DNA from 2 places in the Arthrobacter sp. AB6 genome. Region 2 is predicted to be linked to the other one. Evidence: riboswitches for the same ligand, from Rfam matches in the RefSeq annotation. Region 2 holds a riboswitch; the other holds the start of a gene.
What was found. A riboswitch is a leader RNA that binds a small molecule or an ion and turns the genes downstream of it on or off. The one in region 2 is predicted to bind cyclic di-AMP.
Positions count from the first base shown of each region.

Region 1: another riboswitch for cyclic di-AMP. It lies ahead of Q9R30_RS01490 (LysM peptidoglycan-binding domain-containing protein); the one in region 2 lies ahead of Q9R30_RS08580 (M23 family metallopeptidase).

Region 1 covers NZ_JAUZVL010000002.1:19,869-25,249, forward strand. Annotated here, with positions in the region: gene Q9R30_RS01480 (TraR/DksA C4-type zinc finger protein) at 1-286, opposite strand, end outside; gene Q9R30_RS01485 (lytic transglycosylase domain-containing protein) at 307-1,647, opposite strand; cyclic di-AMP (ydaO/yuaA leader) riboswitch at 2,000-2,198, shown strand; gene Q9R30_RS01490 (LysM peptidoglycan-binding domain-containing protein) at 2,202-3,035, shown strand; gene Q9R30_RS01495 (protein adenylyltransferase SelO family protein) at 3,179-4,642, opposite strand; gene Q9R30_RS01500 (ribonuclease Z) at 4,639-5,381, opposite strand, start outside.
Region 2 covers NZ_JAUZVL010000008.1:19,934-25,314, reverse strand. Annotated here, with positions in the region: gene Q9R30_RS08590 (NlpC/P60 family protein) at 1-217, opposite strand, end outside; gene Q9R30_RS08585 (C40 family peptidase) at 377-1,048, opposite strand; cyclic di-AMP (ydaO/yuaA leader) riboswitch at 1,119-1,316, opposite strand; gene Q9R30_RS08580 (M23 family metallopeptidase) at 1,429-2,250, opposite strand; cyclic di-AMP (ydaO/yuaA leader) riboswitch at 2,261-2,503, opposite strand; gene Q9R30_RS08575 (metal-dependent transcriptional regulator) at 2,622-3,314, opposite strand; gene serC (phosphoserine transaminase) at 3,594-4,724, shown strand; gene Q9R30_RS08565 (DUF3027 domain-containing protein) at 4,790-5,284, opposite strand; gene Q9R30_RS08560 (cold-shock protein) at 5,291-5,381, opposite strand, start outside.

The DNA of each region.
Region 1 (5,381 bases), on a different contig from region 2:
CTATGGATTCCCCGCAGACCGCGCAGATGCCGTACGTGCCGGCAGCGATCCGGGCCAGTGCGGCATCCACCTGGTCAAGGCCGGCGGTGCTTTGCTTGAGCAGGGCAGCTGCCTGGGACAGCTCGAACGCAATGGTGGAACCCTCCGGATCGTGTTCGTCGTCGACGTTCGAATCCTGGCGCGCGGAGTTTGCCGAGGCAATGTCGGCGCGGAGCGCGGGGAGCAGTGCCAGCTTCCGCTTCCGCTCCTCCTCGAGGAGGATGCGGAACCTTTCCACATCAGGCATGGGAAAAGCCTAACGCGGTGTCAGTACCAATTCCTGGCCACGGAGTGGTTCCATGCCGAGCATGGTGAGCCATACCGCTCACGGATGTAGCCAAGGCCCCACTCGATCTGCGTCCGGTAGTTGGTCAGCCAGTCGCTGCCCGCGCTGGAATACTTGCCCGGCGGAAGTGCCTGCGGAATGCCGTAGGCACCGGAATACGGGTTGGTGGCCGTGGTCAGCCAGTTCGATTCCTTGGTCCAAAGCTGGGCGAGGCAGAGGAACTGGTCCGATCCCCACCCGTAGGCCCCCAGCCTGCCCGAGGCGTAGCTCTTGGCACCGGCAGGATCGTTGACCGCACCCGCAGGAGCAGAGGGAACGACGACGGCGGGCGGGCTGGGCGGTGCGGCAGGCGCCGGGGCGGGGACAGGCGGAGCAGGATTTGCCGGCACAGGGTTGCCGGCTGGAGGATTCTCAGGTGCCGGATCGGCGGGAGCCGGACGCATGGGGGCGGGAACAGCAGGGGGCTGCACCTTTGCCGCCGCTGCCGCTGCGGCCGCACGTCGTCGGGCTTCCTCCCCGGCCGCGGCCCGTTTCGCCTCCTGCGCTGCTTCATAAGCGGCCAGTGCCGCCTGTCCACGCCGGAATTCGCCCTCAACCGCCGCCGTCGTGCCCTTCAGGGACGCCAACTGCCCGGTCAGCTCCCGGCTGCGCTGCCGTTCTTCCGTAAGCTGGCGCGCCATGGCTTCCTGGGCCGATCGGGCCGCTGCAAGCTTTTCCGCCGCCTCGCGGGACAGCCGTTCGCGCTCGGTCCGGGCGGATTTCTCCTGATCAGCCAGTGAAGCCGTGATTTTCCCCGCGGCGGCGGCTTTGTCCACAAGGCCCGCCGTTTTGCCGCCCACCAGGTGCACCACGTTGAGCCCGTGGACGTTGTTGTTCTCGATCGCGTCCAACGCCACGAAGAACCCCATGTTCGTACCGCCCGTTTTGTAGGACTGGGCGGCCAGCGCTCCGATGTCCTTCCTGTGGCGGATGAGTTCGGCCTTGGCCGTCCCGGCTCGTTCCGCCAGCGACTCTACCTTTGCAGTGGATGCTGCCAACGCGGCATCTGCCGCTGCAGACTCAGCGGCGGACGCCACCGCGGCGTTGCCCAAGGCCTCCGACTGCGATTGCAGCCCGTCCAAAAGGCCTGCGATCAACGTGATCTCTTTGGCCGTGCCGGCCTCGGTCAGCTTGGCCCGCTCCACGTCCTCCCACGAAGGGTAGCCGCCAGGCGGAACGCTTTCGGCCGCCCCGGCCGGAGGCAGCCACACACTGCCGGCGAGGGCAGCGGCCAGCAGTATCCCGGGCAGGCGGTGGCGGACATTTGCAGCGAAACGGGCCATAGCTCGGAAGCTTACCGGCTTCAACCTTCACTTTAAGGATGAGGGGCCTGCATCGTTATACAGCAGAAACAGGCCCTCGAATTTCAACACGGAAAGCCTGATTGTCGGCGGAATGGTCAAGGCCGAATCGAGGCCGTGCACACCCGCACAAACCTCGCCGTTTATGACTTCGTGACGCTTCCCATCTTCAACCGTCCCGACGGAGGTATCTTCCGAGGTCAGCACCCCGGCGAAAAAGAGTCGAATCGTTTGCGTAAAGCGAGAGGAGAACCTCGCATGTTACCCAAATGTGACAATTGGTGCCGGAGCGGGTTATGGTCTTCAGGTGTCCCTCCCAGACGGGACATTCCCCTCAGCTTGCCGAGCCCTGCCGCTGATCCGGGAACCAATCGCTTCCAGCTGGCAGGGACGGGGGAACCAAGTTTCCACGGCCTCTCAAGAGGCCTTGGGGTTAAGTCGCTAGCGCCTCCGTTCCGTTCGGAGTTGCTTCCGGCCGGGCATCTCCAGCCCGAACCCGACAGCTCACCCCGCAGGCATGGGAGAGGCGATCAACCGTGTCAAAAAATTCCACCACCGCCCGTCACCGCGCAACTCCGGCCCGTTCCATCATCCTGGATGGGCTGGCTGTTTCGGCCAAGTCCCAGGCCAGGACCCTGGGCCGTCCGGCACTCGCCGTCGCAGCCGCATCCGGCATTGCCTTCGGCGTCGGAGCCCCGGCGCACGCCGGTGTGACAGGGCCGGACACCACCGAGACCGCTAACGTCCAGGCCTCCGCCGCCCCGGCCGCAGCAGTTGCAGCCCCCGCCGCGGCCGCGGGCACCGTCCATACGGTTGTATCCGGCGACACGCTGGGCGCCATCTCGGCCGCCCACGGCGTAGCCCTGAACGATGTCCTGGCTGCCAACGGCCTGGCGATCTCCGCGGTCATCTACCCGGGCGACCAGATTCAGATCCCGGCTGCAGGCTACGCCCCGGCAGTTCCCTCCGCCGCGCCGGCACCGGCACCTGTCCAGACCGCTGCCGCCACCACGCCGGCCAACACCGGGATGAACCTGTCCTACGCCTCCGCCAGCACCGGCACGGGTACGGGGGCAGCCATCCTGGCTAACGCCTATGGCCAGGTGGGCCAGATCCAGGACTGCACCGCCATGGTGGAAAAGGCCTTGCGGTCTGTTGGCATGTCCGTGGGCGACCTGGCTCCCACCCAGTTCTACCAGTACGGCTCCACCGTAAGCTCCCCTGCTCCCGGTGACCTCGTGATCACCGCCGGCCACGTGGGCGTTTACGCCGGTGACGGCCAGGTTGTCAGCGGCGGCGTGAACGGCAACCAGACTGCCGTGCACTCCATCAGCTGGCTGAGCGGCGCTTCCTTCGTCCGCGTGGCCTAGCCAGCGGCAACGGGATAGGCCGCTCTTAGCGGGCGGGCCCACCCCGCGGAAGGGGCGGCAGCCGGTTTTACCGGCTGCCGCCCCTTCCACGTTCCCAACGGTCCTGGTCCTCCGGGCTTCCCCTGTTCCCGCTGGAATGACAGCTATGTGCCGCAGAAGGTCCGGTATTTGCCGAAGTCCTCCGGCGGTCCCTCCGTGTAGCGTTCCAGCCCCTGGCGCTCCTGGCACGGGGACCTGACAACCTCGAGGAGCCGGTGAAACGCGTCAAGATCACCCGCGGTAGCCGCAGCCAGTGCTTCCTCCACAAGGTGGTTCCTGGGAATGTACGCGGGGTTCACGCTGTCCATGAGTTCAGCGTCGGGCTTCAGCGCGGCCCAGCGTTCAGCCCAGGCATCGAAAGCCCGGAGGTCCAGCACCATACCGCGGGCAGGCCCGGAGTTGCCCCGGGCGGCCTGGCCAAGGCTCCGGAAGAATTGCGTGTAGTCAACGGGTCCGTCCTTCAGCAGGCCGATCACGCCATCCACGAGGTCCGACGCTTCGTCATGTTCCGGGCTGGCCGCCACACCGAGCTTGGCCTTCATGCCCCCAAACCAGGCGTCACTGTACCGGCCGCGGAATGTGCCGAGTGCCTCCACGGCGGGGCCGACAGCCTGCTCCTGGTCTTCGTTGAAGAGCGGCAGCATGGCCTCAGCGAGCCGGGCCAGGTTCCACTCGGCAACCACGGGCTGGTTCGCGTAGGCGTAGCGGCCGCCTACATCGATGGAGCTGTACACGGCGGCGGGATCAAACGCGTCCATGAATGCGCAGGGCCCGTAGTCGATGGTTTCCCCGGAGATGGTCATGTTGTCCGTGTTCATGACCCCGTGCACAAAACCCACTAGCATCCACTTGGCCACGAGCTCTGCCTGGGCAGCCACCACTGCTTCAAACAGCGCCAGGTAGGGGTGTTCGGACCGGGCTGCCGCCGGGTAGTGCCTGTTGATGGCGTGGTCCGCCAAGCGGCGCAGCAGGTCCATGTTCTCCGTGGCCCGGGCGTACTGGAAGCTGCCCACGCGCAGGTGGCTGCTGGCCACCCGGGCCAGGACGGCACCCGGCAGCATCGTGTCCCGGCGCACCGGCCGCCCGGTGGCTACGACGGCAAGGGCCCGCGTGGTGGGAATGTTCAGGGCATGCATGGCCTCACTCACAAGGTACTCCCGCAGCATGGGGCCGATGACGGCCCGGCCGTCGCCGGCACGGGCGAAAGGTGTACGGCCGGAACCCTTCAGGTGCACATCCCGCAAGCGCCCTCCGTCGGCAAGTATTTCGCCCAGCAGCAGCGCGCGGCCGTCGCCGAGCAGCGGTGAGTAGCCGCCGAACTGGTGCCCGGCGTACGCCTGGGCTACGGGGGTTGCACCCGGGGGGAGGTAGTTACCCAGCAGGAGGCGCACGCCTTCCGGCGTCCGCAGGTAGTCGGGTGTCAGCCCCAGCTCGTTCGCCAGTGCGTCGTTAAGTACCAGAAGCTCAGGATCCGGCGCTTCCTCCGCCTGCCATGGAACGGCCAGCTCCGCTAGTTCACGGGCAAAGCGGCCCTCGAAGACGGCGGTTGTTTCTGCTGCAGCAGTCATGGTTTAACCCTATCGCCGTCGCTAGTCCGGCGGTTGATGAGCTCACCGGTTACCTCCGTGGCTCGATGGCTGGCCTGGCCTGGCGGAGTGGACCGTTCTGGTGCAGCGGACCGTCCTGGTGCGGTCACGCCAAGCCGGGGCCAGCGGCGCCGCTGGGGCAGGGGGACGCGCTGCAGGTCCTGTGCAGCGATGACGTCAGTATCCGCCGCGCGGGCCCTGGCCTGGAGCGCCAGCGCCGCGGCGTCGTCGCCGTACCGTGAGGAGAAGTGCGTCAGCACGAGGGTTCCGGCGCCTGCCCTCGCAGCCAGTTCCCCTGCCTGCCCGGCGGTGAGGTGGCGGTACTGGCGCGCCAGGCCGGCGTCGTCATCGCTGAAGGTGGACTCCGCGACGAGGAGGTCGACGCCGTCGGCCAACTCTTCAGCGCCCTGGCAGGGCGCCGTGTCCATCACGAAAGCAAAGCGCTGGCCCGGCCGCGGAATGCTGACGTCATCGAGGCGGACGCCGGCCAGGCTGCCATCATGCTGCAGGCGCCCGATCGATGGGCCCGATATACCCGCTGCGGCCAGGCGCTCAGGCAGCAGGGTGCGGCCGTCCGGTTCCACCAGCCGGTAGCCGTAGGTTTCAATGCGGTGCTTCAGTGGCCGGACGTCCAGGCCCTCGGCCACCGCACCGCTTCCGCCGTGAGGGCGAAGCCTGAGATCGATCCCCGGCGAGCTGACGGACACGAGGGCGCGCACCA
Region 2 (5,381 bases):
CTTCCAGGGTGGATGCGGGAGCGGAGTCGCGCTGGACGTTGGAGTCGGCAGCGTTTGCCGCGATGCCGCTGGTCAATACCAGGCCGGAAGCGGCGGCGATGACCGCGGCCTGGCGGCCTACGCCACCGGCGTTCTCGCCGACAGCCTTGGCGATGATGGCGATTGAGTTGGTTTTGGTGACTTCGGCGCGATGCCGTGCGGTGGCACGAGTAGTCATCAGTTCTCTCTTTCGTTTTCCTCAGGCCGTTGTGGGCACCAAGGGATGCGGACGCGCCGGCATCTTGGGGGTATGCCGGCACGCCCCGAACGGGGATGTGGTGTTAGCGGAAAGCGTGGTGGAGCAAAGAAATAGTTCCTGGACCCGAGGGTCCAAGAACTATTTGCTGACGGTGAAGAACGAAGACGTGCCGGTGGCGGCCACGGCGTGGAGCAGCGTGCCCTGGGAGGGGTTGAGCGCGCTGACCATCATGCCGTTCCCGACGTAGATGCCGACGTGCGCTCCGCCGTTCTGCATGACCAGGTCTCCGGGCTGCGGGGTGGAGGTGGGGGTCATGGCAGTCCAGGCGTTGACGCGGGGGATGCTGATGCCGGCCTGGGCATAAACCCACTGGGTGAAGCCTGAGCAGTCCCACCCGGTGACGGGGCTGGTGCCGCCCCAGACGTAGGGGCTGCCAATGCCCGTGTAGGCGATGGCAGCAATGCCGGAGGTGGCGGCGGAAGAGACAGTCTTGGCCAGCTTGTCCGCAGCAGATTCAGTAGTGGACGCTGCGCCCGTTTCGGTGGCGGTGGACTGTGCCCGCACCGGCTCCCGCTTCGGGGCGGCGGTGGTCTTGACCACGGGCCGCTCGAACGACACGGTGGCCGTGGGTGCTGCGGTGACTGCCAAGGCAGCCTGCGCAGAACCGGACTCGGTCGAAGCGGAAACACCAGCGGTGGTGTCCGCTGCGTTGGCGGGCAGGCCCATGCTGAGGATAAGACCGGAAGCTGCGGCGATGACGGCAGCCTGGCGACCTACTGTCCCGGCATTGGCACTAACAGCCTTGGACACAGTGTCCAAGGGGTTGGTACGAACCGTTTGCGCACGGTGGCGCGCAGAATTGTTGCGTGAAGACACGAAGGTAGCCTCTCCCAATGCCTACGAGGTGAGCTGTCGGATTCGGATGGGAGTCACCCGGCCGCGCTGCTTCCAAGGAAGTTTTGCGACTTAACCCCAAGGTCTTAGCCAAAGCCAAGACCAAAATTGGTTCCCCCGCCCCTGCCAGACGATGAAATGCGAACGGACCTTGAGCGGTGGCAGAGTTAGGCAATCCGCACAAGAGCGTCAACTTCGGAAAAGTTGACGCGAGTTAGACGGTACAGCAGTTTTGGGTGAATGTCACATTCAGGTCACGGCAAGTCGCGATCATCCGATAGTTCACCGTCATTTGGCTACAGCCAGCCAGTCGGATCGACCACTTCGCCGTTGACTTGCACCTCAAAGTGGAGGTGGCAGCCCGTGGAGGCGCCCGTGGTCCCGCTGAGGGCCACAACCTCCCCGCGTGAGACCGTCTGCCCCTCCCTCACATTGAAGGAGGAGAGGTGGTTGTAGGTGGTTTCCAAACCGTTGCCGTGGTCCACCACAACACGGTTTCCGCCGCCGAACTGGTGCCAGCCCACGAAGGTCACCGTGCCGGTAGCCGCAGCGAGGACAGACGTGCCGCACTGGGCCACGTAGTCCTGGCCGCGGTGGAAGTCGCCGGAGCCCCCGGTGATCGGACTGACACGGTAGCCGAACGGCGATGCTGTGGTCAGCGTGGCCAGCGGGGCGCCGAGGCTTCCTGCCGAGGCAGCACGTGACACAGAGCCGGCGGACTGGGCACTCAGAAGCTGCTTGAGCTTGCCGTCCGGATCCGCCTGGGTGACGACGGCAGAACGGCTGAAGTCGATCTGGGCACCGGCCTCGGCTGAGATCTGGGGCTGCGGGGTTGCGGCTGACGCTGCGACCGGTATAGCACCGGGAGCGTCGGTGGCCATCACGGGGCTGGTGGCCGGCACCGTCACGGTCAGCACCAGGCCTGTCGCCGCGAGGGCGATTCCGGCCTTCTGGCCGATCCCGCTCGCTGCGGCAAATTCGGTGACCTGGCGGAAGGGACCACGACGGCGGCGTGCATCACGGTGCGGATCGCGGGGGCGTTCCGTGGTGATGACTTCAACAACCCGCGGCGTCGAAGAGGGTACCGCCGCGCGGCGGCGTCCCCTGGGGGTCTGCATGGACAAGAAGGGTTCCTCTCTGGAAAGCCTGCGAAGTTAGCTGTCGGATTCGGGTCAGAGAGTTCAAAGACCCGGTCCGCCGTAAGCAAGCTTCGGCACAGAGGTATCCCCGGAGGATCCTTCACTGGAAGAGGCTTGCTGCTGACGGACTTCACCCCAAGGCAGTCCCCCGGCTGCCGTTTGTGGTTCCCCCGCCTCTGCCAGTAATGACTCGTGCACCTGATCCGCTGGCAGAGCTCGGCTCCGAATCAGGTAACGCTTTAGTATCAACGCTTGGGTTTAACTATAGGGCCAAAAGTCCCAAAGTAACAATTCCGTTATCTTTGCGTAACCGGCCCCCATTCGGGTAGCCGGGAGGCCCACAGCAGTCCCTAGCGTACGGCCACGAAGACGTGCGCCGCGACTTCCGGCGGCAGTTCCAAGGCACCTTCGATGCCCGGGACGCGGACCGAGATGTACTCCCCGACCCGCTCCAGCGATACCGACGCACCGGGCCGGATTCCGCCTTCATCAAGCTGGACCAGCAGCTCGGGTTCCACCTGGATCGGCTCTGCGAGGCGGCTGACCGTCACCTCGGATGCCGGGCCGTAAGTCTTCATGGCCTCAAGCAGGCTGACTGCCGGATCCGCCGCGGACTGCGCCTGGCCCCCGAGGGCCGCCAATCCCGGGATGGGGTTGCCGTACGGGGACTCGGTGGGATGGTTCAGCATTTCGTAAATGCGCCGTTCCACCCGTTCGCTCATGACGTGCTCCCAGCGGCAGGCTTCGTCATGGACGTAGGCCCAGTCCAGCCCGATGACATCAGCCAGGAGCCGCTCCGCCAACCTGTGCTTCCGCATGACTTCGGTGGCGCGCTTCCGGCCCACCTCCGTAAGTTCAAGGTGCCGGTCTCCGGAGACAACCACCAGGCCGTCCCGTTCCATCCTGCCGATGGTCTGCGAAACTGTGGGCCCTGAGTGTCGCAGCCGCTCCGCGATCCGGGCGCGGAGGGCAACGATGTTTTCTTCCTCAAGCTCCAAGATGGTCCGAAGGTACATCTCCGTAGTGTCGATCAGATCCGTCATCCAGCTCAGCTCCTCGAGCGCAGTACCTTGCGTTGTCCCACCGTACCGCCTTCTCGTGCAGCGTGGTCCGTTGGAAAGCTTAGCCTATTTTGAATTTGTCCTAATAGTTGACGTCGTGGACAGGGCGCTGTCTCAGTGTCTGGACTATGACGGTCCAGGTTCCCGCTGAAACAGCTGTTCAGGCAGAATGAAGGAGGGCCCGAGTGACAGCCGCCGCGACTGCCTGCCACCTACATCCGTCCGGACCAACACCCCGTCCACGCCGAAATTGGAGCACCTGTGAGCGAAAACAGCATCACTATTCCCGCCGACCTCCTCCCTAAGGACGGGCGGTTCGGCGCCGGTCCTTCCAAAGTCCGGCAGGAGCAGATCGATGCTTTGTCCGCCGCATCAAAGACCATCCTGGGAACGTCCCACCGGCAGGCCCCGGTCAAGAACCTGGTGGGATCCGTACGCGAAGGCCTGAGCCAGTTCTTCCGCGCCCCGGAAGGCTATGAAGTGGTGCTGGGCGTGGGTGGTTCCACGGCGTTCTGGGACGTCGCCAGCTTCGGCCTGGTGGAGAAGAAGGCCCAGCACCTCTCATTCGGTGAATTCGGCTCGAAGTTCGCGGCAGCCACCAACAGGGCGCCTTTCCTGGATGCCTCCTCCATCATCAAATCCGAGCCTGGAACCCGCCCTGCCGCGCAGGCTGAGGCGGGCGTTGATGCCTACGCCTGGCCGCAGAACGAGACATCCACTGGCGTTTCCGCTCCCGTGAAGCGGGTGGCAGGCGCGGATGAGGGCGCACTGGTCCTTGTCGACGCGACGTCGGCAGCCGGCGGCCTGGACGTCGACGTAGCGGAGAGCGACGTCTACTACTTCGCCCCGCAGAAAAACTTTGCCTCCGACGGCGGGCTATGGCTTGGCCTGTTCTCGCCGGCCGCACTGGAGCGTGCGGCCCGGATCAAGTCCAGCGGCCGCTGGATCCCGGACTTCCTGGACCTCCAGACGGCCATTGACAACTCCCGCCTGAACCAGACCTACAACACGCCGTCGCTGTCTACCCTGGTGACCCTGGACGCCCAGGTGCAGTGGCTGAACGGGAACGGGGGGCTTGACTTCGCTTCGGCGCGGACTGCTGATTCCGCCGGACGCATCTACAGCTGGGCGGAGTCCTCCGAATTCGCCACGCCGTTCGTCGCCAACCCGGACGAGCGCTCCAACGTAATCGCCACGATTGACTTCGACGATTCAGTGGACGCGGCCGCGGTGGCCAAGGTCCTGCGCGCCAACGGCATCGTGGACACGGAGCCGTACCGGAAGCTGGGCCGCAACCAGCTGCGCATCGCCACGTTCGTGGCCATCGAGCCGTCCGACGTTTCTGCCCTGCTGGCCAGCATCGACTACGTAGTGGGCGAACTGCGCAAGTAGGCCAACTGCCTTAACGTACGACGGCGCCGCCCGGGATCATCCCGGACGGCGCCGTTCGTGTGTGGTCAGGAAGTCCTTGCTTCGTCGCCGGGCTCCCCACCGTCGTCGGGCTCTTCGTCCCCGGATTCCTGGTCCTGGTCCTCTTCCGGCTCCTGGGCCGGCACCGGTTCCGGCTCCTGCTCGTCCTCGGGACGGACGCGTTCTGCCCATGGCACCCATTCCGGGGCAAGGATCGAATCTTCCGACGGCAGGAGGCCTAGCTCGTTGACGGTGACCACCTTGGAGCGGGAGTTGCGGGTGAGCACCGCATACCATTGCCAGCCCAGGTAGCCGGCCAGCCTGGATTCAAACAGATGGGTCACCAGGCGGTCGCCTTCGCTCTTGGCCACAAGGTGTTGGCCGATCGTTGCCGGTGCCGTGATGCCCTCGATGGCCGTGCGGGCGGTGTCCACCGCTGCGGCCAGGAAGGCATCAGGCTTCCCTGTCCGCCACACCGGGACTCCAGCGCGGCGCCTGGACACAGTCTTAGCCCCTACCGGCTGTTCACCTTCCGGGTTCATCGGTGCCTAAACGTCCAGCTCGTCGGCAACCTTGCGCAGGGCAGCGGCGATGGCCTTGCCCTTGTTGCCTTCCGGGTACTTGCCTGCGGAAAGGGTC